DNA from 2 places in the Roseibium sp. SCP15 genome. Region 1 is predicted to be linked to the other one. Evidence: predicted binding sites of a transcription regulator. Region 1 holds the regulator's gene; the other holds the start of a gene.
What was found. The regulator LexA, encoded in region 1, represses DNA repair genes until DNA is damaged. The targets are predictions, from matches to a motif close to TGTTCNNNNTGTGTTCNG.
Positions count from the first base shown of each region.

Region 2: a site for LexA is predicted at 5,251-5,268, ahead of ABLO27_RS04970 (single-stranded DNA-binding protein). Genes of this name have one in related genera too.

Region 1 covers NZ_JBDZYI010000001.1:1,369,020-1,384,351, forward strand. Annotated here, with positions in the region: gene flgB (flagellar basal body rod protein FlgB) at 1-336, opposite strand, end outside; gene ABLO27_RS06210 (hypothetical protein) at 519-1,049, shown strand; gene ABLO27_RS06215 (PilZ domain-containing protein) at 1,059-1,427, shown strand; gene ABLO27_RS06220 (FadR/GntR family transcriptional regulator) at 1,581-2,354, shown strand; gene ABLO27_RS06225 (fumarylacetoacetate hydrolase family protein) at 2,783-3,931, shown strand; gene ABLO27_RS06230 (alpha/beta hydrolase) at 4,140-4,949, opposite strand; gene ABLO27_RS06235 (acyl-CoA synthetase) at 5,106-6,683, shown strand; gene ABLO27_RS06240 (hypothetical protein) at 6,680-7,567, shown strand; gene lexA (transcriptional repressor LexA) at 7,710-8,420, shown strand; gene ABLO27_RS06250 (ComEC/Rec2 family competence protein) at 8,518-10,023, opposite strand; gene ABLO27_RS06255 (hypothetical protein) at 9,955-10,107, shown strand; partial or broken gene ABLO27_RS06260 (ComEC/Rec2 family competence protein) at 10,174-11,040, opposite strand; gene gltX (glutamate--tRNA ligase) at 11,034-12,458, shown strand; gene gltA (citrate synthase) at 12,689-13,981, shown strand; gene ABLO27_RS06275 (methyl-accepting chemotaxis protein) at 14,408-15,332, shown strand, end outside.
Region 2 covers NZ_JBDZYI010000001.1:1,092,750-1,108,081, forward strand. Annotated here, with positions in the region: gene ABLO27_RS04950 (DUF1127 domain-containing protein) at 135-284, opposite strand; gene ABLO27_RS04955 (enoyl-CoA hydratase/isomerase family protein) at 674-1,390, shown strand; gene ABLO27_RS04960 (DUF1127 domain-containing protein) at 1,621-1,776, opposite strand; gene uvrA (excinuclease ABC subunit UvrA) at 2,011-4,941, opposite strand; gene ABLO27_RS04970 (single-stranded DNA-binding protein) at 5,501-6,058, shown strand; gene ABLO27_RS04975 (hypothetical protein) at 6,112-6,666, opposite strand; gene ABLO27_RS04980 (L,D-transpeptidase family protein) at 7,022-9,019, shown strand; gene ABLO27_RS04985 (zinc ABC transporter substrate-binding protein) at 9,076-10,239, opposite strand; gene ABLO27_RS04990 (PaaX family transcriptional regulator C-terminal domain-containing protein) at 10,406-11,260, shown strand; gene paaA (1,2-phenylacetyl-CoA epoxidase subunit PaaA) at 11,398-12,390, shown strand; gene paaB (1,2-phenylacetyl-CoA epoxidase subunit PaaB) at 12,484-12,768, shown strand; gene paaC (1,2-phenylacetyl-CoA epoxidase subunit PaaC) at 12,768-13,544, shown strand; gene paaD (1,2-phenylacetyl-CoA epoxidase subunit PaaD) at 13,549-14,058, shown strand; gene ABLO27_RS05015 (2Fe-2S iron-sulfur cluster-binding protein) at 14,090-15,163, shown strand; gene paaZ (phenylacetic acid degradation bifunctional protein PaaZ) at 15,232-15,332, shown strand, end outside.

The DNA.
Region 1 (15,332 bases):
GATACTGGCGTTCAAGGCATGATCGCGCGCGACCTCTCCGGCTTTGACCATCTCCTGTTCCAGACTGACTGAGTTGCCTGAATGGCTCACCGTCCAGCTGTCCGCCTTTTCAACGTCGGAAGAACGGGAAACTTCCATCATCTGTCCGAGATGGCTTCCATGCGTTGCGGTCATCGCAAGTTGCGTTTTGCTGACAATTGACGTGAATGGCTCGAGATCCTTTGCACGAAAACCGGGGGTGTTCGCGTTGGCTATGTTTTCGGCAATCGTTGCCTGGCGCACGGACAGCCAGTCATTGTTATGAGAAACAAGTTTGGTCAGGAACACCGGCTCCATCGAGAACCTCCTATCAGTTCAGGTCCTCCACTTGGTAAGCAGGCAACCTTGCCCGAGGCTGTTCCAGGCGTGATCCATGGCCTCCGGCAACACAAGCTTCACGCAACCTTCACAGTGCATGCATTGATGACACGGGCTCCACCCGTTCTGGACCAAAGCTAATTGTGAGAAAGAGAAACCGGATGGATTGGCTGACGCATGGCCTTTTTCAAATACCAGCAAGTTCGAACAGCGATTTGTGCACGATCCATCGATCTGCAACGAATTCCGCCACATGGCTCCTGCTTGCAACCCTGTCAGTGTTCACCACCGTTTCATCGGCCAACGCGGGCGGGCTCCCCATTGACTGTGAGAGCTATGCTCGCGCCTACGCGGACGCTCACACCACCGGAGATCCTTCCGATCTGACAATTGTCGACGGCGCAATGCGCGGAGCTGTTATCGGTGGCGGCTGGAGGGGGCCAAGCGGAGCCCGACGAGGCGCATTGGCCGGTGGAGCGCTTTCGGTTCTGGATTCAATCGGAAATTATCCAGGCGGATGGCAAGGCATGTATGACCTTGCGTACCGAATGTGCCGAAATGGCCAGTCTGGCGTCACCCACAGGCCAAAAACGCTTGGTGATCCGACTTATCGTTCGCGGCGCTCCAGTCCCCAAGAGCTTGTCCCACCCCTGCCACCTCAAAGGCAGTTGCCGCCGATACAAAGTCGCTAAGGAACCAACATGCTGAACTTCCTGAACGCAAAGAAAGAGTCCCTGACAAGGGCTATCCAACGACGCCTTCATCCCCGGCAGCGCACTAGATTGCGCCCCGCCAAACTCGCCAGTCTCGACAATGAGTTCATCTGTGATTGCACGATACGGGACATGTCCGAGGGTGGCGTCAGACTGGTGCTGAACGAAGACACTGACCTTCCAGAAGAATTCTACGTTTTTGATGCCGTGCCAAGGACGGTCGCAGAGGTCCAGCTCCGCTGGCGGAACGGACTTGCAGCCGGCGTCGTCTACATGGTTCCGCCCGCCAGCATCAAACACTTCAGCAACACCGGCGTACGCAAACTCGCACAAAGACTTTATGCGCTGGACGGCTAAGGTTGGTTCGCCTGGGCAGGAACAAAAGCCGGCAGTTGGCAGACCTTCTCAATTCTAGTCTTCACAATGAATACACTGTAAAACGGAAAGGAGATTCCCCAGGGGGCGCGTTCGGGTAATGGGCGGTCGCTCCCGACCACCTGAGCGTTCGGAATGAGCAAAGCACACCCATTTTCCTTCGAGCTACCGGACAAGGTCCTGACGTCTCTGCCAACGGGTGCCGTAAAAGACACTGTTGAGCATCTCGGACAGCGTATTGCTCGCGGTTACTACAAGATGGGTGCCATTTTGCCCAAGGAAGACGAGCTGGTCGAAGCGCTTGGCGTATCACGCACAGTCGTTCGCGAAGCCATCAAGGTCCTGTGCGGGAAAGGGCTCGTGCGAACAGCTCGGCGGTATGGTTCGCGGGTCTGTCATTTTGATGATTGGAACCTCCTCGACCCGGATGTCATCCGCTGGCACGACCCTGACAGTCCACTTACTTCCAGAATCTACTCCGAGGCGACACACCTGCGTTTCATCTTCGAGCCGGAAGCAGCTGCTCTTGCAGCCGTGAATGCGTCGGAAGCCCAGCGCGAGACGATATTGGCCGCAGCCAAAAGCATTCACCCGGAAACCAGCGAACCGGAAATGATCGGCGCAGATTATGCCTTCCATTCAACGATCCTGCAGGCGAGCGGCAATCTCATGCTCTCCCAACTGCAAAACCTGATCTATGCAGTGTTGATCTTCTCCTATTCAGCAGGTCAGAAAAGAGCTCCGGATGAGCAGGTTTCGCGCAAAAGCCACATTGAAGTCGCCGAAGCGATCTTGTCTGGTGACGCAGAACTTGCCCGAACGCGCATGCGGGACATGCTGACACAAAACAAGCTCGTAGCAGAAAAGATCGCCATTTCGACCGCGGCGCAAAAACCAAACAACGTCTAGTTCAGCTTGAAGACGTTCCTTGGCACCTCATCAATCAAGGCAAATTCACAAATACCTGACGCAGTATAGACAGACTTAGCTCGACACATCGCCGTTTTCAAACATGGCTCCAGTGCGGAATGGCATGACCCGAATTGGGCGGGTTGTTTGGAACAGCCGCCTAATCGCCTGCGATGCGGCACTTGAATTCCCTTGCAAAGAGACGTCCCATTCCGTGCTCTCCGGATGTCGGTGTCTTCGGCTCCCTATCTCTTCATTCAGTTGGAACCGACTGTAACAGGTTGGGAATTCCCCACGGAACTGCCGTGACACACTTTCCAGGTGATCACCAAATGCCGCCACCTCAGACGCGGAAAGTCTTTTGTCCAGTTGTAGGACAAATAAGATTGAGCTAAGTCAGTGAATGAAATCTTCACCAGGACCTTATCATGAGCTTCATCAATTCAAGCGATCTCAACGGTACATTTCTCGGACGCGTTTGGCGGCCGGAGGTGTCCGGACCATCCGTTGTCACAATACGCGAAGGAAAGGTGCTCGACATCACCTCAAAAGTTGCACCGACCGCGCGCGACATTTGTGAAATGGACAATCCAGCCGAGTATGTCAGCGCGGTAGACGGAGTTGTACTTGGCTCTCTCTCCGAGATCGCTGAATCGGACCCTACAGACTTGTCAGGCGTCCACTTCCTGGCTCCTTGCGACTTACAATCGGTTAAGGCCTGTGGGGTGACATTTGCCAGTTCCATGGTTGAAAGGGTCATTGAGGAACAAGCAGCCGGCGATCCGCAGAAAGCCAACGACATCAGAAATCGGGTCGGAGCAGCCATTGGAAAGAGCCTCCGCAATGTCAAGGCAGGTTCGGATGAAGCAGCAAAAGTCAAAAACGCCCTCATCGCAGAAGGCCTGTGGAGCCAGTATCTGGAAGTGGGAATAGGTCCCGACGCGGAGGTCTTCTCCAAAGCGCAAGTTCTGTCTTCGGTCGGCTCAGGCGCGGAAGTCGGTCTCCATCCGATTTCGAACTGGAACAATCCCGAACCCGAAGTTGTTCTCGCTGTCTCGTCCAAAGGCAAAATTGTGGGCGCGACCCTAGGCAACGATGTCAATTTGCGTGACGTTGAAGGCAGATCTGCGTTGCTACTTTCGAAAGCAAAGGACAACAACGCTTCTTGCGCCATTGGCCCGATGATACGTCTTTTCGATGCGACTTTTTCTCTTGAAGACGTTCGCTCTGCCGAGCTGGACCTCAAAGTTGAAGGTCGAGACGGTTTTGTGCTGAAAGGTCATTCGTCCATGAAGGAGATCAGCCGCGCCCCCGAAGATCTGGTCGCCCAAACAATCGGGCGGCATCATCAATATCCTGATGGTCTGGTGTTGTTTCTTGGGACGCTTTTTGCACCGACCCAAGACCGCGATGTTGCGGGAGAAGGCTTCACCCATAAGATTGGAGACGTTGTCACGATATCGGCAGCGGGCTTCGGGCATTTGCGAAACACGGTGAAGCTGTCAACCGAATGCCGGGAATGGACCTTCGGAGCCAGTCACCTGATGCGGAATCTCGCCCAGCGCGACCTGATCTGACATTTGTAGAAGAGCCGCAGGCTACTGTGGCTCCTTCTTCCGGAGAACATTCAGCTCGATCCGCCAACAGAACAAGACCTTGAAAAGCCGAATGCCAAGTATGGTGGCGCTGTCCATGCGCTCCCGGCAAGTGCTATTGCCTTCCCCCCCAAATCAAGACAGCACTTCTTGAGACGAGAGCGTTTCGAGACTGACAATTTCCGCTTGCTCAGCCTTTTAAGAGCGCGGAACAAAGAGCGCTGTCTTGGCTTCTCAATCCGTCGATTACGTTGAAATGGTGCAAGCCTGCATCCTCGTGAAAGGACGCGTTTCTCCAGGCTTCCGATAACAGTCTGGATTGGCGCAGAAACTCGGGGCGTTCCTCCCCCCCCACCCAGGCGATGACCTGGCATTTCCCTGCAGGCGCCTTCAACGCCGCGCTTTCAGAAACGGCATCCGCCTCACTCATTTTGAACGCATCGTTCATCTGGGTATTGCGGAGCGGGCGAAGGTCGTGAAGCCCGCTGATGGAAACAACCCTGTCGACACGCTGCAAAGCCTCTGAGTTCAGCGGACTGTCATCGCTGACCATCCGTGTGACGAGATGCCCCCCGGCCGAATGGCCGCTCAGTCTCACTGGCCCCTCGACACGGCTCGCAGCCAGGTTGATCGCTGCACCGATCTGCTGCGTTATGTCGGCAATCCGCACATTAGGAGCCAAATCGTAACTTGGCAGACAAACGGCCCAGCCATCAGCCAGAGCTCCCTGCGCGAAATGAGACCAGTAGGACTTGTCGAAGCGAAGCCAGTATCCCCCATGTACGAAGACGACCAACCCTCGAGCTGTCCCTTCAGGATAAAAAATGTCGAGCTTCTCTCGCTCTCCGTCCCCATAAGCAATATCGAGCTCTTTCCCTTCCCATGTATTTCTGAATGCTCTGGCCTCTTCCTCCCAGCGTGATGTGTAATCCCCAGCGCCTGGAATATAGGCGGCATTGGCGTATGCATCGTCCCAATCGGTAATTGTATTCTCAGTCATAAAGGTATTCCTATCAAAGAAACGTCGAGCTGCTCGGAGCATCTGCACACGACCTGCAGCGAATACGGAGTGAACGTGCTCAACACCCTGCTTGTCAAATCAGCCGGGTCCGTCCTAACGTCCCATCAACTAAAAATTTAGGGAGGACCCGGGCGGATGATGGAGCGATGTTCCAACCGTGTTGCCAATCTGGCGCATTTCTTGACGAAAAACGCGACTCGTTGGCCTTCGAGACCAGCGATTGTCTGGGAAGGCAACACCTGGAGCTGGGCTGAACTCGACAGGCGCGTCAGTGCGCTTGCTTCAGCTCTTCAGTCAGAATTCGGAGTGTCCAAAGGCGACTCGCTGCTTGTACAGGCCCAGAACTCCAACCAGATGATCGAGATCATGCTCGCCGCATTCCGGCTGGGCGCAATCTGGGTCCCTTGTAACTTCCGTCAGGCTCCCGGAGAAACTTCATATGCTGCTCAAAAGGCTAAGGCGAAAGTGTTCCTGTGCGATGCGGAGTTTGAGTTGCAGGCAAATGCAGTTCAGGAAGCACGACCGGACCTTGCCGGCATAGCCACCATTGGAGAGAGTTCCTTTGGAGTATCCATTGAACACCTGATATCCAGATTTCAGGATTCAGGATTTGCCAACACAGCAGTCAACTACAACGATCCATGCTGGCTGTTCTTCACATCGGGTTCCACCGGCCGCCCCAAGGCCGTCGTTCTCACCCACGGCCAGATCGGCTTCGTGACCGTGAACTATATGGCCGACCTCCTGCCCGGTACGACAGAGCAGGACGCCTCCCTTGTCATAGCCCCTCTTTCCCATGGCGCCGGACTACAACTGATTGCACAGCTTTCCAGCGGTTCTGCCCATGTCTTGATGCCGCAAGGCGGATTTGATCCGGCGAAGGCATTCGAATTGATCGAACAACACAAAGTCAGCAACCTGTTCACTGTACCAACCATCGTGAAACGGCTTGTTGAGGATCCATCCGTTGACCACTTCAACCATTCCAGCCTGCGGCATGTGATTTATGCGGGAGCCCCGATGTACCGGGAGGATCAAAAGCGTGCGCTGGAAAAACTCGGTCAGGTTCTGGTTCAATACTACGGTTTGGGTGAAGTGACCGGCAACATCACAGTGCTGCGGACACAGGATCATTCGCCTGATGATAACGAAACCCGTATAGGGACCTGTGGCACCGAACGAACGGGTATTGAGATAAGCATCCAGGACGACGACGGCGGTATCCTTGGACCGCACGAAACCGGAGAGGTCTGCGTCATAGGTCCTGCGGTCTGTGCCGGGTATCTTGAAGATGACGGCGCAAACGCAAAATCATTCCGCAATGGCTGGTTTCGAACCGGTGATATCGGCCATATGGACGAACAGCGCTATCTCTACCTCACGGGCAGAGCCTCCGACATGTACATTTCTGGCGGCTCGAACGTGTATCCGAAGGAAATCGAAGAGGTTCTGCTCACCCATCCGGACATTTCCGAAGTCGCAATCATCGGTATTCCGGACCGTCAGTGGGGTGAAGTTGGCCTCGCCGTATGTGTCGCGGAAGCAGGAACAACGCCGGAAGATGCTCATCTTTCAGAATTCCTCATCGGAAAGGTCGCCAAATACAAACTTCCGGCGCGATATCTCTTCATCGAACAAATGCCGACCAGTGCCTATGGCAAGATCACGAAGAAACTTGTTCGGGAACATCTCGAAGAGAAAGACCTGCTGTGAGACGACCGGCTCCAGAATCTCTCTCGGACATCAGGCACCCCGGTCCGGTCGCGGAAGATCGCAGACCTCACGCTTCGTGCCTCGCAGAACCCGTCATTCTTGAATTGGCGAATGGGCAACCATTGCTTTCGGCTCTTGGCAACTGGGCGGAGCGCGAAGGCTTTGGATCTGCAGTTCTTGATCTTGGAGGACTGAGCCTGCAGCCTTTCAACTTCGTCATGCCGGACAGAGCAATCGACGACCGTCATGCCGCCTGGTACAGCGACACCCATTCATCAGGCGGTGTGGCTCTCGAAGAAGCCGTTGCCATTCTTGGATGGCGGGACGGAAACTGGTTCGCTCACATTCATGCGTACTGGTATGAAAATGGCCAAGCGAGACTTGGGCATCTCCTGCCCGAAACGCTGACCATTGCCCGCTCCGCGCAACTGAAGGGATTTGGATTAAAAGGAGCGCGCTTCGTTGCGGAACCAGACCCGGAGACCGAATTTACTCTTTTCCGCGTCAAGCAGGATCAGCTCAGCCCATCGGACCTTGACCACAATGCAATCATAACCACGCTCGCCCCTTTTGAAGACATGCATGAAAGCATAGCCGCTCTGGCTGATTGCCTTGGTGACACGACATACGACGTCTTCGGACTTGGAAGTTTCGCCGGAGCACAGTTTATCGACGGCCAGACAATGCCGGGACTGATTTCGGAAATTCTTGTGAGACCTGGAGCAGGCCGCGGACAGAACCAGAACCTGAACCTGCCCGTTCGATGCGTTGACCTGACCGGACAGATTTACGAAGGCACGGTCAAGCCGGCAGGCGCACCGACGCTGGTAACCTGCGAACTGCTGCTGCTGGCTCAATTCACTTCGCAAAGCGTTGAGACCTAACTCGTAAGCCTAAGCTATTGCCTCATCAACTTCGGCATCCAAGGGAACAGTAAGAGAACATTTACCCTTGCAGAACACAATAGGAACAGGTAGTGTGTTCTTGATTTGTACCACTTGATTCTCGCGGTCAGGGGAAGCCGATATGCTAACGCGCAAGCAGTATGAACTGCTCATGTTCATTCATGAAAGACTGAAGGAAACGGGTGTTCCACCGTCATTTGACGAAATGAAGGACGCCTTGGACCTTCGATCAAAATCCGGCATTCATCGCCTGATTACGGCATTGGAGGAACGTGGGTTCATCCGGCGCCTGCCGAACCGCGCACGCGCAATGGAAGTTGTCCGCCTGCCCGACTCGATTGCTCCCGGACTTGGGTCCCCTCGTCCGCGCGGCAGCTTCTCTCCTGAAGTGATTGAAGGATCGCTGGGCAAGCAGGAGACACCGCCTCCAGCTCCGGTAGCGGAAACAGTCGGCACTGAAATTCCGGTCATGGGACGGATCGCAGCCGGTGTTCCGATCGAAGCGATCCAGACGCACAGTCACTCCATCACCGTTCCTCAGGAACTTCTCGGCAAAGGCGAGCATTACGCCCTCGAGGTGCGAGGCGACTCCATGATCGAAGCCGGCATTCTGGATGGTGATACTGTGCTGATCCGACGGACAGACAGCGCTGATAGCGGTGACATCGTCGTGGCGCTCGTGGATGATGAAGAAGCAACCTTGAAGCGTTTGCGCAAGAAAGGTGCTTCCATAGCCCTCGAGGCAGCAAACCCGGCGTATGAAACCAGGATATTCGGTCCTGGCCGCGTTCGAGTTCAGGGCCGCCTGGTTGCCCTGTTCCGGCAATACTGATCAAGGACTGAACCTGCCTGGTATCGTACTTGGCAGGTTTACAACAGTGTCTGTTCATTGCACCTGATGGCAGTGTGATGTTGCGAGGCTATTTACCCTATTTCACCTTCCTGAGTTGCTCGCGGGTAAATGTGCCTGGTTCATGCCAGGGGCGAGGATTAGCGGGCACTGCGAACTTTAGTTTTGCTATTTTTGCGCCGGGCTGACTGCCAGCTTCAGGCGATGCTTTTTGCACTGGATGATCTTTTTTCCCATTCGAAAGCCATATGGATATGGCGCCGCGTTCCTGACGAACTGATCCTCCTATCGAGGTTACATCTGGACAATTTGCGCGAACCTTTAGGTCGGACACGATAATGTCGGCATATTTGCAATCCAGGCGAAATGCTTCTGCTGATTTTGGAAGCGCAAGTTTCAACGGCACTTGTGTCTTCGCATTCGAATCATCACCTGCACTTGCCGGATAAGCCGAGATTACACACCCATCTGAGTCGCATGTAATCTGGGGCGACTTCATCTTGCGCGATCCAATCGCTGACTTCGGGACTCCTTCCCCTGCATACCAGATGTCCGTTGCAAATGACTGTCGCCTCCCGGCCCACCGAAGCAGCCCCTCTTCATCTCTGGCAGCAATCCTTGTGCCGGAGGCCGCAATCTGAATATCCGGAGGTCTGTGTTGTACGAGAAACATCATTCCCGCTGCCAATGGGGCAATTGCCCATAGGCGCTTTCGTCCCGCAAGAAGCAATGCAGCGAACAAAGACGCGACAAACAACAATGCAACCGGCGCACTCAGTTTTCCAATCACTCCGGCATCAGCATCAAGTTGAGCAGTGAAAGAGGCAATTTTAAGCAACAAGGATATTCCAGCAGACATGACGATCAACGGAAGCGATGCCAATCCCAGTGGCATCAGCACCAATGCCAACACGCCAAACGGCATGATCAGGAGAGAAAAAACCGGCATTCCCAAAAAGTTGCCGACAACACCAAAGGACGCGATCCTACCGAAATGATGTGCCCCAATGAGCCCTGTCGCAAGACCGGCAATGCAGGCAGTTACAATAAGTCCGGCACCCCAACGCAAGACATGCTGCAGTACGCGAGACAGCACGCTGGCATCTATCTGGCGTGCCCGACTGAATGTTCGTTCGCGGTTTCGCCATATCTCGTAAACAGCAATCAGACAGATGACAGCGGCAAAGGACATTTGAAATCCGGGAAAGAACAGACGCTCAGGCGCTAGCAACAACAAGAAAAGACCGGCGATCGCGACGCTTCGCAGCGTTAACCCACGTCTGCCAACAAGAATGCCTAGGAAGACGAGTCCAATCATGAGGAAGGAACGCTGCGTCGCGACGGAAGCGCCGGAAAGGAAAAGATAGACAAGCGCCGCAAACAGGGCAGCAGATGCAGCCCATTTTTGCGTTTCCCAACGAAGTGGCAACGCCGGAATGCTCGCGAAGATCAGCAAGGCAAGTCCATAGGCACCGCCGGCGAACAGCGCCATATGCAACCCGGAAATTGCCAGGATATGCGCAAGTCCAGCCGCCCTGAGATCGTCCTCCTGTTTTTCAGCAATGCCGCTTCGGTCACCGACCAGAAGGGCAACGACAAGACTTGTTTCCGGCGTGTCTCCCAGTGCCGCCTGGATCTTCGCACCGATAGTGCCTCGCAGGCCCTGTAAAGCTGAACGCAATTGCAGGCTCACAGGTTTCTCGTCTTCCCGGATCAACGTCGGTGCACCAAAGCTGAAACCAGTTGCACCTATTTGCGAATAGAAAGCCCGAAAAGAAAAGTCATAGTCTCCCGGCGCAACCGGACCTGCAGGCGGAAACAATCTGACCCGCACCTCAATCCTGTCACCAACCTTGATGGGAGGATCTGCAGGTACACGCAGCCGAACAAATTTCGGAAAGCCGAGCGTCTCTCTTGATCGCCCCTCGACACTCGAGACGCTTAATAGGAGTCGCACACCTGAGGCATTGCTTCTCTTCTCGATCGCGTGGCCGGTGAGGTTCACGTTCATTTCTTCAGCAAGCTTCGGCGCGTCGACAAAAGCAGTTCTCACCGAACCGATGGTCACGCCCCCCAAGAATGCCAACGCAAGCAGGATGAGTTTTCCGCCCGGCCGGGAAGCCCCGAAACGGATAACCAACCCGCTCGCCAACGTAAAAAGCGCTCCCAGCAACAGCCAATAGGGTTCGCCGGGAAGCGCAAGATAACATGCGATACCAGCGGCAAATGCAAAGCCGACCCATAGAAGTCCCTGCTCCTCCCAGAACCGGCTATTTCCTGCCTCTTGTGATGCGCCTCTTGTCTTCCTGGAAAATAGAGGCAGGAAGTGGATACCGGTTTTGGCACTAGTTCTGCGTTGGGAATGCTGATTGGAGGAGTGTGATTTCGGGCCTGTACGCCTCCCCGCCTCCGCGTCGCGGCGGCTTTTAATTTTTGGCGGTGTTTGTGTTCCGTACTCCACCCACTGCTTGTAGCACGCCTTCAAGGAAGAAACACAGAAGGCCCTATTTTGCCTGAAGAAAGCCTGTGCTAAACCGGCGCCACCTAAAGGCGCAATCAGCGCAAATGTTCTGACAGAGACTTTCAGAAAGCACCATGGCACAAAAAATCGTCACGCGTTTCGCCCCTTCCCCGACAGGCTTCCTGCACATTGGCGGCGCCCGAACAGCGCTCTTCAACTGGCTGTTTGCCAAGCACCACGACGGGAAGATGTTGCTGCGCATTGAAGACACTGACCGCGCGCGCTCTTCCCAGGAAGCCGTAGATGCTCTTTTGGACGGTTTGACCTGGCTTGGCCTGGATTGGGAAGGCGAACCGATTTCCCAGTTCTCGCGTGTCGACCGGCATAAAGAAGCTGTTGAGCAGATGCTTGCAAACGGTTCTGCGTATCGTTGCTATTGCACACCTGAAGAAGTCGACGCGATGCGCGAAAAAGCGCGGGCAGAAGGCCGCCCACCCCGTTACGATGGCACGTGGCGAGATCGCGACCCGCTTGAAGCTCCCGAAGGTGTTTCGCCAGTTATTCGCCTCAAGGCACCCAATGAAGGTGAAACAGTCGTCAACGACATGGTTCAAGGTCGCGTCGTCATCCCGAACAAGGACCTGGACGACTTTGTGCTGATGCGTTCGGATGGCACACCAACCTACATGCTGGCTGTTGTGGTCGATGACCACGACATGGGCATTACGCACATTATCCGCGGCGTCGACCACCTGACCAATGCAGCCCGCCAAACACTTATATTTCAGGCCCTTGACTGGGATGTGCCGGCGATGGCGCATATCCCTCTTATTCACGGTCCGGACGGTGCAAAACTTTCAAAGCGTCACGGCGCAACCGGGGCAGAAGCCTATCGCGAAATGGGCTACCTGCCACAAGCCATGCGCAACTATCTGGCGCGCCTTGGCTGGAGCCATGGCGACGAGGAAATCATGTCCCTTGAGGACATGATCAAATGGTTCGGTATGGATGCCGTCGGTCAATCTGCTGCGAGATTCGATTTCAAGAAGCTGGAAAACCTGAACGGCCACTACATGCGTGCGACCGACGATCCGGAGCTGTTGAAGCACTGGAAAGTCTATCTGAGCCATGTGGAAAACGGAGCGGAAGTTCTGGCGTGGCTATCGGACGCAGGCAACGAGCAAACAGCGCTTGCAGCTCTGCCAGGCCTCAAAGAACGCGCAAAAACTCTGGTCGAACTGACGGAAAGCGCATCTTATCTGTGGCGTCAAAGACCACTTGATACCGACGAGAAGGCCCAGAAGATCCTCACAGACGACGCGAGATCCATTCTGAAGGATTTGCACGCCGTTCTGTCTGAAGCTTCTGATTGGGCTCCGGAAGCGCTGGAAACAGCCGTTAAAGCCTATGCAGAGCAAAAAGAACTCAAGCTTGGCAAAGTTGCTCAGCCCTTGCGCGCCGCTCTCACGGGTCGCGGCACTTCGCCTGGAATCTACGATGTACTGGTTGCACTTGGTCGCGAAGAATCGCTTGCCAGAATCAAGGACCAGGAAGCCTGAGACCAATGATAAATGCACCCGTTTGTTCCTGATGGCGAACGGGTGCCCTAGACCGGCGGTCGTACGGGCCTTTGACCAAAGCGTTATACCGGCCAGCTTGCGGCACTGCAGTAAATGGGCTAGGCAAGAGCCGAAAATTTATCCAGTGCCATCTGTTGCCTTTGTTGAGATCCTCTCATTCGGGCAGGTCAACAGACTGGTGCGCAAGGTTAACGCAAAGGGGTATCTGTATGGCCGACAACAACGCCAAGCTCAGCGTCGGTGGCACCGACCACGACTTCGACGTACTTGACGGGTCCATCGGACCGTCAGTTGTGAACATTTCGTCCTTGTACAACGATTCCGGAATGTTCACCTATGACCCGGGCTTTACCTCAACCGCATCCTGCGAATCCAAAATCACGTACATCGATGGTGACGAAGGAACGCTACTTTACCGCGGCTACCCGATTGAGCAGCTTGCCGACCACGGCGACTTCCTCGAGTCCTGTTATCTGCTGCTTTACGGGGAACTGCCGACAAAGCCGCAAAAGGACGACTTCGTTCAGCGCGTGACGTACCACACCATGATCCATGAGCAGATGAACCGGTTCTATTCCGGCTTCCGTCGCGACGCTCACCCGATGGCAATCATGGTTGGAACAGTTGGGGCTCTGTCGGCATTCTATCACGACTCCACGGACATTACCGACCCGCATCAGCGGATGGTGGCCTCGCTGCGCATGATCGCAAAAATGCCGACAATGGCCGCAATGGCTTACAAGTACCATGTTGGCCAACCGTTCGTTTACCCGCGCAATGACTTGGGTTACGCAGCCAACTTCCTGCACATGTGCTTTGCGGTGCCGTGCGAAGAGTACAAGGTGAACCCGGTTCTTGCGCGCGCGATGGATCGCATTTTTATCCTGCACGCTGACCACGAGCAAAACGCGTCGACCTCGACCGTTCGCCTGGCAGGCTCGTCCGGAGCAAACCCATTTGCATGTATTGCTGCTGGCATCGCATGCCTATGGGGCCCGGCACACGGTGGCGCCAACGAAGCTGCGCTGAACATGCTGTCCGAAATCGGGTCCGTTGATCGTATTCCTGAGTTCGTGGCACGCGCAAAGGACAAGAACGATCCGTTCCGTCTTATGGGCTTCGGTCACCGGGTCTACAAGAACTACGATCCACGCGCCCGGATCATGCAGAAAACGACGCATGAAGTGCTTGGCGAACTTGGCATCAAAGACGATCCGCTTCTGGACGTTGCAATGGAGCTGGAAAAAATCGCGCTCAATGACGACTACTTCATTGAGAAGAAGCTCTACCCGAACATCGACTTCTATTCCGGTATCACGCTCCGGGCGCTTGGTTTCCCGACCACGATGTTCACGGTTCTGTTTGCGCTTGCACGCACGGTGGGCTGGATCGCCCAGTGGAAAGAAATGGTGGAAGATCCGTCTCAGCGCATTGGTCGTCCTCGCCAGCTCTACACCGGCGCGACACAACGCGACTACGTGCCTATCGACCAGCGCCGTTAAACTGGTTTCGCCGATTCTTTCTGAAGATTCGGCACCTTCTCAGAGATTTTGTTGACAATGCCGCCAGATTTCTGGCGGCATTTTTTGTTCCACGCCCCAAGGGAAACCTGAAATTGTATAGAAAACAAATTTCCACCTTGTAGCTTTCCAGGGAACAAAGGCGTATTCACGATTTTCAGAATGAGATTAATCAGTCACTTTACCTCCCAACAAAAGAATAAAACCATATTCCAATCCTAAACTCAGAAATAAACTATCTATTCGCTCTAATAAAATTCCTACTCTTTTCACATTTGTTCAGATAAAAAATGATTTCTGCATCATCACCTTCTTTTCTTTGAAGTTTTTACAAATAATAAGGAATCACTGCTTACCCTGATCGAAAATAAGCTGCGTAATACACGCTGGGGCTTTCGAGGGGTTGATATGAAGTTCCTGAAATTCGCATCTGATCTGAAGTTTGGTGTAAAAGTCGGAGGCAGCTTCGCTGCGGTTGTGGCGCTGACCGGCATTGTCGGCGGTGTCGGTGCCTACAGCGTAATGACACTCTCGGAAAGAATGGAGGTTGCCAAACAGTCAACCTCTACCATTGCTCAACTGCAGAACCTTGCCAGCAAACGCGAAGACTTTTTGTCTTCCCAGGATCTGCAAGCCGCAGAAGCCGCTCTCGTTGATATCGACGGCCTCACGAATGAGCTGAAGGTTCTAGAAGATCAATTGAAAGGTGAACCCCAAGCGCAAATTCCCGTTGCAGAAGCAGCTTCGGCGGTTTCCAAATTCAATTCGGCATTCGAGAACGTCGTAGACCTGACACAAGCCCAATCAGACAAGCGCATCGAACTTGAAGGCGCTGTCCAGGAACTGGAAACCGTCGCGTCAGACATTCTAGGCAAGGCCTTTCTTGCTAGAGATGGCATCGGTGCAGAAGACACCAATGCAAGAAAGACGTTGGTTCTCGCAAACAAGGTTGGGCAAGCAGCTGCGAAGTTCCAGGAAGAGGCCCTGACACTTCAGAACCTTTTCAGCGCGGCAGCCAACAACGCCAAACAGATCGCTGAAATCAGACAGCGCATCGAAGCCCTTGCGCCTTCTGCCAAAAACATGGCGGCAAACACCATTGAGGGCATTGACCCTGCAACGGTCAGGAAACTGGCAGCGACAACAGATGAAATAGCACAGACACTGGAAAAGCTGTCAACCACGAAGGACTACATCCAGATTTTTGATCTGACAGACTCGGCCAAGGCCGGTTTTGAAGGGCTGGTCGCGAGTTCGAAAAAGATCAGTGCCGATGCAACGGCTGCCATCGACAACGTCTACAAGCAGGCTGACGAAATCAAACAGCGCTTCT
Region 2 (15,332 bases), 280 kb from region 1:
CAGAGCCCAAAAAATAAAAACGCCTGCCGGTGGGAGGAGGTTCCGGCAAGCGTTTCTAAGATGCTCTACGCTTAGAGCGTAGAGATTTGCAGCCCGAAGTTTGGGAGGAGGAGTACTCCAGACCGCGAAATTTGTTATTTTGCAGACATACGAGCGTAACGAGCGATGTCGGAGCGGGCAATGCCCAGGTCGTTCAGCTCACGATTGCTCAGGTTGGACAGTTCGTCGTAGGTCTGACGGAAGCGTTTCCAGTTGTTGAATTTGCGAACAACAGTGTCGATCATGGTTTAGGCCTTTCGCTATCTCAGTGGCCATGGCACCGCGGATCGGCGTCTGGCCCGTTCATCTCTTACAGTTCGGAAGATAGGGAAATTGTGCGCCGCGAGGTAGTAGCAAAATCGCGAAGCTGATATGCAAAAAGTGCAAGTCACCAAAGAGTTAACGATCAGTGGTTGTCTTCATCGGTTGCTGGATTTACTTCCTGTTGTAAGGCTTCTTCGCATCTGCAAACTCAAGCTCACATCAAACAGTGAAACGACCTTCTGAGGGCTTCGGGTGGTGTAGCTTTTTCGCTGCCGGTAGAATCCCTTTGCAAATCCAAAAGGCTTCGTAGCGCTATCTTGCTTGGTTAGACTGCCGGCGAGTCAATCAGCGACACAATGGGAGAGTGAACATGCTCGTGACGGTCCAGGAACGGTTCATGGTATGGCAGCTCGACCGTCCCGCCGCAGACAATGGCGTTGATGAAACCACCATGTCTGCCATGGAAGCAGGACTTGCTCAGCTGGAGGCACAAACAGATGAATTGAGTTGTCTCGTAGTCCGAGGCGACAACAAGGTCTTCTGCACCGGACTGGATGCGTCAATGCTTGAAGTCTGTTTCAATGACAGAGCAAAGTTTTCGAGCGTTGTTCACCGCATGAGCGAAATTCTGGAACGGATGTCCGCTCTTTCTCAGATTTCGATCGCGTGTGTGGATGGGAATTGCCGACTCGGAGGGGTTGAACTTGCGCTTGCCTGCGATTTGGTCCTGGCAAGTGAAGGTGCGCAATTCACAGATGGCCATTTGGCATATGACGCTATGCCGGGTGGTGGAGCAACCAAGCGACTTCCGTCACGGCTGGGTTACGGACGAGCGTTGCTCTTTTTACTCGAGTCACCTGTGCTGTCTGCAGGTGAAGCCTTCAAGGCCGGATTGGTTGATGAAGTCGTCGCAGCCGGAAGTGCATGTGAAAGAGGTACGGATTTGGCCCGGTCAATATCAAAACGGAACATCGCTTTGGTTCAGGATCTCAAGACGAGCGTTCGAGCCGCGATGCCGGCCCCTCCTGACAAATCGTTCTTAAGAGCGTTTGAGCGTTCTGTAATAGACCGTCTTGCAGGTGATTGAGGTCATCTGAGCGAAATGCGGTGCACACAGTGAACCGGTACTTTTTTCATCAGATGCTGTCGGGAGGAATTATCGTGGTGTTGACAGGGCTCCAGACAAACGAACGCCCGCCAGTGGGAGGAGGTACTGGCGGGCGTCGTTTCGACGTGGCAGGGCTGGGAGGAGGATGCCCCGCGTGTCACACGCCCGTCGGCTGGGAGGAGGGTGCCTAGGGACGCGATTTCTATTTTTTAGTCAGCTACATGCGCGCGGCGAGCTACAAATTTGATATCGCCACGGCAAATGCCGAGATCTTGCAGTTCACGGGTGGACAGGCGGGACAGTTCGTCAACCGCACGACGGTAGTTCACCCAGTTGCTGTACTTCTGACGCACAGTGTCAAACATCTTCTTATTCCTTAGATCGGCGGACCGTCTGTGCGCTCCGCGTCGTTGTTGATCTAGGATATAATTCACCAGCTGAATTAAAAGAAGCGCGATCTGCGCATGTCAGACATGCATTTGGTGCAATGCAAAAAAGATACTGGGAAAGTGAGAGGGAGGGGTAGAAAAAGTTAACAAAAACAGATTGGTACGAATCTGTGTGCAGTGCACACAGATTCTTCGGGATTAACGAGAGCGCTATTCCGCAGCGTCAGGCGTGCGTTGAGGCCTTCGCTGCAGAAGTTCCTGCAGAAATTGCCCGGTATAGCTCTCCCGCACTTCGGCGACATCCTCGGGACGTCCGGTAGCGACAATCGTCCCTCCGCCGTCACCGCCTTCCGGTCCAAGATCTATGATCCAGTCAGCGGTCTTGATGACTTCAAGATTATGTTCGATCACCAGCACGGTGTTGCCTTGATCAACCAGTTCATGCAGCACATCGAGCAGCTTGGCGACATCGTGAAAGTGCAATCCGGTGGTTGGCTCATCCAGAATGTAGAGCGTCCGACCGGTGGAGCGTTTGGACAGTTCTTTCGCCAGCTTCACTCTTTGCGCTTCACCGCCCGATAATGTGGTCGCCTGTTGTCCGACCTTGATGTAGCCGAGGCCGACGCGTGCCAATGTGTCCATCTTGTCGCGAACAGCTGGAACGGCAGAAAAGAACTCAGCGGCCTCTTCAACGGTCATGTCGAGCACGTCGGCAATGGACTTGCCCTTGAACTCAACTTCCAGGGTTTCCCGATTGTAGCGCTTTCCCTTGCAGACGTCGCAGGTAACATAAACGTCCGGCAGAAAGTGCATTTCGATCTTGATCACACCGTCGCCTTGACAGGCTTCACACCGTCCGCCTTTGACGTTGAAGGAGAAGCGGCCTGGCTGATAGCCGCGCGCCTTTGCCTCCGGCATTCCGGCAAACCATTCGCGGATCGGTGTGAAAGCACCGGTATAGGTCGCCGGGTTTGAACGGGGCGTGCGGCCGATCGGGGACTGATCGATATCGATGACCTTATCAAGGACCTCAAGCCCCTCGATCCGGTCATGCGGTGCCGGGTTGTCGCGAGCGCCGTTTAGCCTGCGTGCCGCAGCCTTGTAAAGCGTGTCGATCAGGAAGGTGGATTTGCCGCCACCGGATACACCGGTCACACATGTGAAAGTGCTGAGCGGAACGTCAACGTCCACATCCTTCAGGTTATTGCCGCGTGCGCCGCGTACTGAAATCTGGCGTTTCTTGTTGATCTTGCGGCGTTCGTCGGCGCGCGCAATCATCTTGGCGCCAGAAAGGTACTCGCCCGTTAGAGAAGCCGGATTGGCCATGATCTCAGATGGCGTACCCTTGGCGACCACCTGGCCGCCATGCACACCGGCTCCGGGGCCGACATCGACCACATAGTCAGCCGTCAATACCGCATCTTCGTCATGCTCTACGACAATGACCGTGTTTCCGAGGTCCCGCAGGTGCTTCAGAGTTTCCAGAAGGCGGGCATTGTCCCGCTGATGAAGACCGATCGAGGGCTCATCCAGAACGTAGAGAACACCTGTCAGACCCGAACCAATTTGCGAGGCCAGTCGAATTCGCTGACTTTCGCCACCCGAAAGTGTCCCGGAGGACCGAGAGAGTGTCAGATATTCCAAGCCGACATCGTTGAGGAATTTCAGACGCTCTCGAATTTCCTTCAGGATACGGCCGGCAATTTCTGTCTGTTTGTCGTTCAGTTTCGCCGGCAGGGATTCAAACCAGTCACTTGCCTGCCTGATGGAGCATTCAGTGATCTGACCGATGTGCCTGTCAGCAATCTTGACAGCGAGCGCCTCCGGCTTCAGCCGGAAACCACTGCAGGCGGGGCAAGCATGATCCGACTGGAATCGAGCTAATTCCTCGCGAACCCAGGAAGACTCTGTCTCACGCCAGCGGCGTTCGATGTTGCCGATAACGCCTTCGAACGTCTTTTCCGTCCGATAGCTGCGCACGCCATCATCGTATACGAACTCAATGGCCGTTTTGCCGGTGCCGTGAAGAATTGCATCCTGGACTTCCGCCGGCAGATCTTTCCACGGAGTTGCCATCGATACCTTGAAATGGCCGCAAAGTGCTTCCAACGTTTGGGCATAGTAAGGAGATGTCGATCCCGTTTTTGCCCAAGGCAACACGGCCCCTTCACGCAGCGAGAGAGAGTGATCGGGCACAACCAGATCTTCTTCGAAGGCAAGGGTTGTCCCAAGGCCATCACAGGTCGGGCATGCGCCGAACGGATTGTTGAACGAAAACAGGCGTGGCTCAATTTCCGGAATGGTGAAACCGGACACCGGGCAGGCGAATTTTTCCGAGAAGATCAAACGCTTCGGATCGCCATTTTCTTCGGTTTGGTCCGCAAATTCAGCAATCGCAATGCCGTCAGCCAGTTTCAGCGCTGTTTCAAGCGAATCTGCCAGCCTGCCTGCGATATCATCGCGCACGACCAACCGATCCACGACAACATCGATATCGTGCTTGTATTTCTTGTCCAGGGCAGGGGCGTCGGCAATTTCATAGAAGGTTCCGTCTATCTTGACCCTCTGGAACCCCTTTTTCATGAGTTCCGCCAATTCCTTGCGGTATTCGCCCTTACGGCCGCGAACCATTGGAGCAAGCAGATAGAGGCGCGACCCTTCTTCGAGATCCAGGACACGGTCGACCATTTGGCTCACGGTCTGGCTTTCGATCGGCAGTCCGGTGGCTGGAGAATAGGGAATGCCGACACGGGCAAACAAAAGCCTCATGTAGTCGTAAATCTCGGTCACCGTACCGACGGTCGACCGCGGATTGCGCGAAGTGGTCTTTTGCTCGATCGAAATGGCAGGCGACAGACCATCGATCTGGTCGACATCCGGTTTCTGCATCATTTCCAGAAACTGGCGTGCATAGGCAGACAAGCTCTCAACGTACCTGCGCTGGCCTTCGGCGTAGATAGTATCGAAGGCGAGAGAGGACTTTCCCGAACCGGAAAGGCCGGTCATCACAATCAGTCGGTCACGGGGCAGGTCGAGATCGACACCCTTGAGATTGTGCTCCCTTGCCCCTTTGACACTGATGACCTTGGTCGGATCGTTTTTCCAGGATTCATCCGCCTTGAGGCTCTTGGATGTCGTCATTCTATCTCTTCCTGACCTCATGCATCACGGCATCAGACGCCCGTGCACGTGTAGATATCTAATGAAGGGGCTCGTTTCCCACTTTATCTTTGTCCCGATATAGCAGTTTGACGCGGAGCTTCCAGTGGGTCTGTCACTGCAGCGGGAGGAGAAATTCAGGATACGAAGTCCGATTGAATCATTTTTATAGAAGTGATAAGAACAAAACAAGTACATTGAAAGGAAGGACGTCAGGAAGTTTCACCTGCGCAAGTCGGCTTCGCTGGCGATCGGTTTGGAATATCTCCTGACAGGAAACGCGAACCGCTGTGGAACAAAACAGGAGGAACGGCAACGGCTGTCAGATTTGGCGACGATGGCGGTGAGGTGAGCGAAGGGCTTCAATTTTCCGCAAAAGGTGGGCTTGCCTTGTGGAAAATGCAGGCCGGTGTGCAAAAAAGAAGACAGAGCGGTTGGCGGATCGTTAGGGTTCTGGTTTCTAGCGGCGATGGTTGCGGCGCGGTCAGCTGATAGAAGCAAATAAACCAAAGCGGATCGCGGAAACAAACAGGAGTTCACAATGGCGGGCAGCGTCAACAAAGTAATTTTGGTCGGCAATCTGGGAGCCGATCCGGAAATCCGCCGGACGCAGGATGGCCGTCCCATTGCCAATCTACGGATTGCAACTTCGGAAACCTGGCGGGATCGCAATTCAGGTGAGCGTCGTGAAAAAACCGAGTGGCACCGTGTCGTGATTTTCAACGAAGGTCTTTGCAAGGTCGCAGAAAACTACCTGCGCAAGGGATCAAAGGTTTATCTGGAAGGGCAGTTGCAGACCCGCAAATGGCAGGATCAGTCGGGGCAGGATCGTTATTCCACCGAGGTTGTTCTGCAGGGCTTCAACTCCAACCTGACGATGCTTGATGGTCGCGGTGAAGGCGGCGGTCAGCCGGGTGGTCTGCCTGACTACGGCAATGACCCACAAGGCGGCGGCGGTTTTGGTGGTGGCTCTGGCGGCTCCGGCGGCAACTTCGGCGGTGGCAGTGGCGGCGGCTACGGCGGTGGTTCCAGTGGCGGTGGTTTCGGTGGGTCTTCCGGTGGCGGCGCAGGCCCGATGGATGATGAAATTCCGTTTTAAGTCATGATTTTGGCGGGGGTGATCCGGCCCGGTTGCTCCCGTACTCCTCTGGTCTACCCGCCAACATTCGGATCGTAGGGCGTTCGCGGGTCGTCCTCGCCATCAAAATACTCTTTCGCGGTTCCAAGGCCGCAATGGTATACGGCCTCTTCCGCACGTGTGTCGCCTCCTGAGATCGGAGCGCCATTGTGATGTGCAAGCTCATGAATGAGCGTGGCCAGCACCATCCACCTTCCCATGTTGAATGCGCGGTCGCCGACCGCTATTTCTCCCGTCGGAGTGTGAATTTCTCCGTGCAGCGGAGAAATTGTCGGCCCGTAATTAACCCAGATGGTGCTGTCGTTGATCATGTTGGTCAGCGTTCTCCGGCCCGGAAGGGATCTGAAATAGGCATCACAACCAGGGTTGTTCTTGACCATCCTGAAAAGCTTGTTTCGGGCCCATTTCAATTTGCTGTACTGCGAAGAATTGAAATTGGTGTATTTCGATATCGGCGACGCGTGGTCTCCTATGTTGAACTGGAATGGCATCGCTTTCATCGATCTCCGTCGGTTGGTCTTGCGGAAATGATAGTGAAAACCGACATTGATAACCGTGACGGAGGTCACGAAGCGTCGCCTTGAGATGCTGATGCGATGATTAGGAAAACCGGCGCGAGGTTCGTGCGCGATATATTCGTCACAGTGATTTGAATTCACAACCTGTGTATGGCCGTATCTCTTAACCATATCGACAGGCCTGATATAGTATCAGTCTGTTCACCATGTGTGTTTTTAGCCGGAAATGAGCGAGAATCGCCATTTTGGACCGGTAGAATTCGCGCTGAACATAATCGTTCGGGCAAGTCTGCAATCCCGGCGGTCTCTACCTAGGCAGGGGAATTAAACGTCCGGTTCGAAAAGGGCGCAGTGCCGGAAACGACACTAGTTAATAAATTTTCGGGTTTAGATGATGCGAGCAAACATGACGGAACGTGAAATGCCGAAGACCGGCGACAAGGGGGCGTTGTTTATCCGCTCCAGGGCTGTATTGGGGAAATCGATCAAGGCCGGCCTGATGGTTACGGTGCTCGCATCCGGTTTTTCCGCGATGACCTACGAACCGGTATCGGCCCAGGGTCTGTTCCAACGGCTTTTTAATCCGGAAAACCATCGCAAGCAAAGAGAGCGGGAGCGCCAGGATCAGCTTCGCGAAAAGGCTGCCAAGGTTAAGGTATCTGCTCCACGTTACCTGAATTACTCTCCGGATACGTTGAAAAGAGTGTCGCTGACACCACTGTCTGAAGTGAAGCCGCCAGAGGTCGAACCTGAAGGCGACGCGTCGGCTGAAAACGTGCAGCAGGGTACCGAAACTGTTGTCGCAGAAACTCAAACAGCGAACCTGGAGCCGGTCGTCTTGAGTGCATTCGACAAGGCGCGCCCGGCACTGAAGGGAATGTCACTGATGGCGTTGCCTGAAATCGGCGATGCACTCATTACATACTACGAGGAGCACCCAGAGTTTGTCTGGATTGCAAACGGCAAGGTAAGCTCCAGAGCGGAAAGCATTCGAAGTGCGCTTTCTCAGGCTGACAAATTTGCGCTGAACCCTGAAGACTATTTCGTTTCCTTGCCCGAAACTGATGGGCTGGATGAGGCTGCCCGCGATGAAGCGTTGATGCGCTTCGAAATGGAGCTGAGCGTCGCGGCGCTGTCCTATGTTTTGGATGCGACGCGTGGTCGTGTCGATCCGAACCGGATTTCTCAGTACCACGACTTGCCGCGCCACCAGGTCGACCTTCCTGGCGCACTGGGTGAGTTTTCCTCAGGCTCTGATATGGCCGGGATACTTGAGGCCCATCAGCCGCAGAACGAGCACTTCAAGAAGCTAACTGCAGAATTGGCGCGCTTGAAGGCAGAAGACGAGGAAGCAGATCAGATCGTCATCGCACCGGGCACCTTCCTGAAGGCAGGAAAATCCAGCCCGGAAATGAAGAACATTGTCGCCGCCGTAGAGAAGAACGGTTCCGATGAGTTGAGGACTGCTCACGCGGAAACGCTTGCTGCCTATGACGGCGCAGAGTTGTATTCGCCGGAACTCGTTGATCTGGTCAAGGCTTTTCAGAAGGAAGCCAAACTGACACCGGATGGGATTGTCGGGAAAAACACAATCAAGGCAATGGTCGGTGAAACCAATGCGGCCAAGATCGCCAAGGTTGAACTGGCGATGGAGCGGAGCCGCTGGATACCCGAAGAACTCGGCGATCGAAAGGTTTTCATCAACCAGGCAGCCTTTACCGCAACCTATACATCGCCGGATGAAGTTCCGCTGTCCATGCGGGTTGTTGTCGGCAAGAAATCCAATCAGACAAACTTCTTCTACGACAAGATCGAAATCGTTGAATACAACCCCTATTGGGGGGTACCTTATTCGATCATCGTCAACGAAATGCTGCCCAAACTGGCGCAGGATCCGAGCTATCTCGATCGCGCCGGCTATGAAGTCACCACACCCGGTGGACGTCAGGTTTCTTCTTCCGCTGTCGATTGGTACGCGGTTGCATCCAAGCAGCAGTCGATCAACGTCCGCCAGTACCCTGGCAGGTCAAATGCCCTGGGTGAGGTGAAAATCCTGTTTCCCAACAGGCATCACATTTACATGCATGACACGCCGGCCAAGAGCCTCTTCAAGAAGGACATGCGCGCTTACAGTCACGGCTGTATTCGGCTGCATGATCCAAAGGCGATGGCAGCAGCGGTGCTTGGGAAGTCCAAGGACTATGTAACTTCCAGAATTTCTGAAGGCCGGAACGAACAGGAAAAGGTCGCCGGTGACATTCCGGTGTATGTTTCCTACTTCACCGCCTGGCCGGAGCTGGACGGAAGCGTGGCCTATTATTCGGATGTATATGACCGGGATCGCTATCTTCTGAAGGCGATCGAAAAAACAGAGGCTGTAAGGGCAAAAGCCAGAGCTTCTTGAACAAAAATCCAGATACAAGAACGCCGGGAAAATTTCCCGGCGTTTTTATTTGAATATCAGGATTGCCCGGAAAGACACTCTGCGAGCGAGTCGGCGAGCCCTTCGATCAGGTTTGGATAAAGGTCAGTTCCATTGGCAAGTTCGGTGCCCAGTGGATCCAGAGTTCCCTTGCGCGCGTCGCTACCTTCAAGAACGACATCAACCAGTTTTGCCTCGAACTGCGGTTCCTGGAAAACGCAGGTAACGTTCAGTTCCTTGATCTGGCTCTGGACTTCGGCAACGCGGTCGGCGCTGGAAAGTGCTTCAGGAGACACTGTGATGGCGCCGCTGGCCTCGAAGTCGAAATGATGTTCGAAGTGATGGTAAGCGTCGTGGAATACGACAAACTTCTTGCCTGCTACAGGCGCCAATTTTGACGAGATCGTCTGCTCAAGTTCTTCGATCCGCTGTTCAAAGCTCGCGGCATTTTTCTGGTACGTTTCCGCGTTGTCCGGATCGAGCTGCGACAGGGTGTCGGCCATTACATGCGCAATCGCGATGCCATTGTCCGGATTGAGCCAGATATGGACGTCATCTGCACCCTCATGAGCATGCTCATGTGAGTGGTCGCCATCCGCGTGTTCTGCGTGATCGTCTTTTTCGTCCCCGTGAGCGTGGTCATCATGATCGTGCTCATCATGATCATCGTGCTTTTCAGCATGCTCGTCATGTTTGTAATCATGGTCGTCGTCTTTTTCGGCATGATCATCATGATCATCAGCAGAAGCGTGCTCATCATGACCTTCGTGATCGCCATGATCGTGAGCGTCAAAATTCGCACCTTCACGAATTGCAAGATGCTGAATGCCGGCCGCATCCATGAGTTCCACGGTTGTTGCGTCGCCAGCCATCGAGCTGATTGGTTTCTCGAGCGACGGCGCTAATCCAGGGCCAATCCAGAAAACAGCGTCAGCCCCCTGCAGCAGAGCCGCCTGGGACGGTTTGAGAGCAAATCCGTGCGGCGAAGAGGCCCCGTCAATCAGGATGTGTGGTGTTCCGACGCCTTCCATCACAGCAGATGCAATCGAGTGAAGCGGTTTGATCGTCGTCACCACCGAAGGTGAGGCAGCGACCGCAGGCGTCAAGCTGAGGGAAAGGGCAAAGGTGCCGGTCAGCGCAGTGGAGAAGGCCAGACCACATGCTCGACGAGTGAAGGAATTGGAACGGGAAGGGGCTGTCATTCGAGTTGTTTCCGCACTGATGTAATGTTGTAACGTGTTACTCTATAACGTTTGTCAATATGGTGCGCAAGAATGGATTGGAGAATTTGCTGGACCAAATCACCAGAGTGCTTGGTTTGCTGATATGCCGAGGCTAAGCTCAGCAAAAAGACGGATCAATTGCTTCATGTCCTTTCGCGCAGATGCGGCCGTAAGCCGGTTGCTAGAACCATATCCACCCAAGGCAGCCCAGCTGATCGTGACAATCTACGGCGATATCGTCGAGCCGCGAGGTGGTGTTCTTTGGATGGGAGACCTCATCGGACTTTGCGCCGGGTATGGCGTGAATGAGTCTTTGGTCCGCACCGCTGTTTCCCGACTTGTCTCAAAAGGGCAACTCGAAGGGCAAAGAGAAGGGCGGCGCAGCTTTTATGCCCTAACGGCTCCTGCGCGTGAGGAATATCATCTGGCGGCAGAATTGTTCTTTGGTGCTCCAGATGAGGAGTGCGACTGGATTTTTACCTATTGCCCTCATGCAGCGGATCAACTGACATTGAAGAAACAAGGCTTTGTTTCACTTGGCGGTCATATGTTTGCCGGTGCCGACCGGCCGGGACGCTCACATCCAGGTGTCGCGTTCAAGTCAAGAGCACTAAGTCCGGGTAGTGATGAATTTAGACAGCTGGTGATCAATTCCTTCGGACTTGGTCCTTTGGCTGCCGAGTATCACCGGTTTCTGAAGAACATTGAACCACTTGCAGATGAAATTCACTCTGTGAAGTCGGGGCAGTCTGCACTGCTGTTACGTGTCGCGCTGGTTCATGCGTATCGCCACATCCGGTTGCGCGATCCACGGCTGCCAAATTCCGTTCTGCCTCAGGAGTGGCCCGGATCCGCTGCGAGGCAACAGTTTGCCGAACTTTACATCGCCTTGTCGAAGTTGGCTGACGCTCACATCGGCCAGAGTTTCCTGAACCAGGCAGGCCCGTTACCTGCGCGGCCACAACCCGTTGTCGAAAGGTTGAGTTCCCTGGCCGCTTGACACCAATCGGTCGTTTTCAACTACCGGAAATTGGTGCGTAAGATCAAGCATCACATAAATGTACAAAAATATACTTTTTCTGTGATGCTTTGTGCGCTATCTTCCCGTTGAGTTCAACATGACGGGGAGGAGGCGTCATGTATGCCCAGATGGTGAAAACCGATTCCAACAAGGTACGCGACATTTCGGAGATGTCCGATGAAGAGCGCGCTTTTCAGGAACGCATTGATCGCGGCGAAAAGATCGAACCTACCGACTGGATGCCTGACGGCTATCGGAAGACCCTGATACGTCAGATCGGTCAGCATGCTCATTCAGAAATCGTTGGTCAGCTTCCTGAGGGGAATTGGATTACAAGGGCACCGACACTGGAACGCAAGGCTATCCTCCTTGCGAAGGTTCAGGACGAAGCCGGGCACGGTCTTTATCTTTACTGTGCCGCCGAAACTCTGGGCGTCAGCCGGGACGAGCTTATCGAGCTGCTACATGCCGGCAAAATGAAATACTCCTCCATCTTCAACTATCCAACTCTGACCTGGGCTGACATCGGGGCAGTTGGTTGGCTGGTTGACGGCGCAGCAATCATGAACCAGGTGCCGCTGCAAAGAACGTCTTTCGGACCCTATTCCCGCGCGATGATCCGCATCTGCAAGGAAGAGAGTTTCCATCAGCGTCAGGGTTACGACATCATGATGAAGATGGCGAGCGGTACACCTGCGCAACGCCACATGGCTCAGGATGCGCTAAATCGTTTCTGGTATCCGTCATTGATGATGTTCGGTCCATCGGACAAGGAATCTGTTCACTCCGCTCAATCGATGGCTTGGAAGATCAAGATCAATACCAACGATGAGCTTCGGCAGAAATTCGTCGACCAGACTGTTCCGCAAGCCGAGTATCTCGGGCTGAAGGTGCCGGACGAGAATCTCAAGTGGAACGATGAAAAGGGCGGTTACGATTTTTCGGAGCCTGACTGGACTGAATTTTTCGAGGTGCTGAAAGGCAACGGTCCCTGCAACCGGGAGCGCATGGAAGCGCGTGTGAAAGCATGGGACGACGGCGCCTGGGTCCGGGATGCGTTGATGGCGCATGCGGACAAGAAAGAAGCAGCCAGATCGGCGGCCGAATAGAACTTTCGGGAAGAAGATTTCCGACCAGTCGAAGTGAAGCGCATTAGAGCGCCATGCGCTTAACGACGCGACTGATTTTACGCGGAGGACGAAATGAAAAAAGAGTGGCCGTTGTGGGAGGTGTTTATCCGCGGGCAGCATGGCCTGAACCACAGGCATGTCGGATCGTTGCATGCACCAGATGCCGAAATGGCAATCAAGAACGCACGCGATGTCTATACCCGCCGCCGCGAAGGCGTTTCCATTTGGGTGGTCCCATCTGCGCAGATCACGGCATCCGACCCAGGCGCCAAGGACGCTCTGTTTGAGCCCTCTGCGGACAAGATCTATCGGCATCCCAGTTTCTACGACATTCCCGACGAAGTAGGGAAAATGTGATGACCGCAGAGAACGATATAATCGCAAGCGATATTTTGTTCGAGTGGCTTCTGAGGCGGGGAGACACCGCGCTGATCCTCGGTCATCGGGTATCGGAATGGTGCGGCCATTCTCCCGTATTGGAAGAGGATATCGCGCTCGCTAATGTCGCTCTCGATCTAATTGGGCAAGCGCGCCTCTGGCTTTCCTATGCTGGTGAAGTTGAAGGAAAAGGTCGTGGTGAGAACGAACTGGCTTTCTTGCGTGATGCCTGGGACTTCCGCAACTATCTGCTTGCTGAACAACCAAATGGAGATTTCGGCAAAACCCTGATGCGTCAATTCCTCATTGATGCCCATCAGGTTTTGCTTCTAGAGGCTCTGGAACGTTCATCAGACGAGCGCATTGCGGAAATCGCGGCAAAGGCAGGGAAGGAAGTCGCATATCATCTGGACCGCTCTGCCGATCTTGTCATCCGCCTTGGCGATGGCACGCCGGAGAGCCGGCAACGCATGCAGACCGCGCTCGATACGCTTTGGCCCTATGCCGGAGAAATGTTTATCGGGGATCGGATCGATGATGCACTCTCCTGTTCCGGTGTGGCACCTGCGCCGGAGAGCTTGCGATTGCAGTGGCAGGAAACTGTCGAGAATGTGATTGCTCAGGCTACGCTTGAGTTGCCGCAATCAGAGTTTTCGCATGCAGGTGGCACGACCGGGCGTCACAGCGAACACCTCGGACATCTGCTCGCCGAAATGCAGTTTCTGCAACGGGCTTATCCTGGCGCGACCTGGTAGGAACATGCGGGTTTCAACGGACACAGTCTGGAAATGGTTGGCTGAGGTGCCGGACCCTGAAATCCCGGTGCTGTCGCTGATGGATCTGGGTGTAATCCGGGAAGTTGAGTGGGACGGTGACACTCTGGTCGTGACGGTTACCCCGACTTACACCGGTTGTCCTGCCACAGCGATCATCAACCTGGACATAGAAACCAAACTGCGGTCCTGCGGCATTGAAAAGCTGCGTTTGGAGCAAAAGCTGAGCCCGCCCTGGACAACCGACTGGTTAAGTCAGGAAGGCCGCGAAAAGCTGCGACAATACGGAATTGCGCCGCCAGTGGAAGACGCGGAGACAGAAAGCCTGGCAGGGCGCCTGTCTCGCCTCGGCAAGCGAGGCGGTCTCGTTGTCGCTTGCCCGCGTTGTGGATCAGTAAACACAGAAAAAGTCAGTCAATTTGGCTCCACCCCCTGCAAGGCGGCTTATCGATGCAGGGCGTGTCTGGAGCCATTCGATTATTTCAAATGCCATTAACGGGTATTTGGACGGGAAAAGGGAGGAGTACATGTCAAGGTTCCATGCCCTGACTGTAACGGAGGTTACACCCGACACCAGGGACTCCGTAATTGTGACTTTGAAACCGCAGGCGGATGAAACGGAACTCTTCCGCTTCACGCAAGGCCAGTACCTTACGTTTCGTCGGGATTTCGACGGGCATGAAGTGCGGCGGTGCTACTCCATTTGTGCCGGAACTGAGGATGGAGATCTCAAGGTCGGCATCAAACGCGTCGACGGTGGCGCTTTTTCCTGTTGGGCCAACGAAAATCTGAAGGCCGGGGATACAGTCGAGGCAATGCCTCCTGTCGGCAGTTTCAATGCGCCGATTGAACCAGAAAACGCCCGGTTTTATGTCGGATTTGCAGGCGGGTCAGGAATTACGCCGATCCTGTCCATTTTGAAGACCGTCTTGGCGCGCGAGCCTCAGTCCAGATTCACGTTGGTTTATGCCAATCGGCAGGTTTCCTCGATCATGTTCCGGGAAGAACTTGAGGATCTGAAAAACCGCTTTATCGGACGGCTGCAGATCATTCACATTCTGAAGAGCGATGCTCAGGATACCGAATTGTTTTCCGGGCGTGTGGACGCCGAGAAACTCGATGAGCTTCTGGAAACGCTGATAGACCCGGAAGACATCGACCTGGCATTCCTGTGTGGTCCTCACGGAATGATGGACACAGTTCGCGACAGCCTTGCAAGGCACAATGTCGTGCAGGACAAGATCAAGCACGAGCTGTTCAAATCGGATCAGCCGGGCAGACTGCCGGCGAAAGACCGACCGAAAGTGGCCGGTGACAAGGACAAGGAAGCCGATCTCAAGCTGACGATCGACGGGACGACCTGCGACATTCATATGGAAGCCGGTGAGACGATACTGGAGGCAGCGCATCGGCACAGTATTGACGCACCATATTCCTGTTGCGCGGGGGTCTGCTCGACTTGTCGGGGCAAGCTGCTGGAAGGCGAAGTCGAAATGGCCGCGAACCACGCGCTTGAAGATGATGAAATTCGTGATGGTTACATTTTGACATGCCAATCCAGACCGATTTCCAAGCGGCTCGTGCTTACCTACGACGCCTGACACCGTCTGCCTGCATCCATTGAGGCCTGGTTGCATACAGGCCGACTTCAAAATCTGGAAACCAATCAATGACCGTAGTTCCGCAAAAGTTCCGCGTGCTGGAAAGCTATCTCGCCGGCAGTTGGCGAAAAGGGTATGGCGAAGGCGCCAACCTTCTGGACGCAGCCAC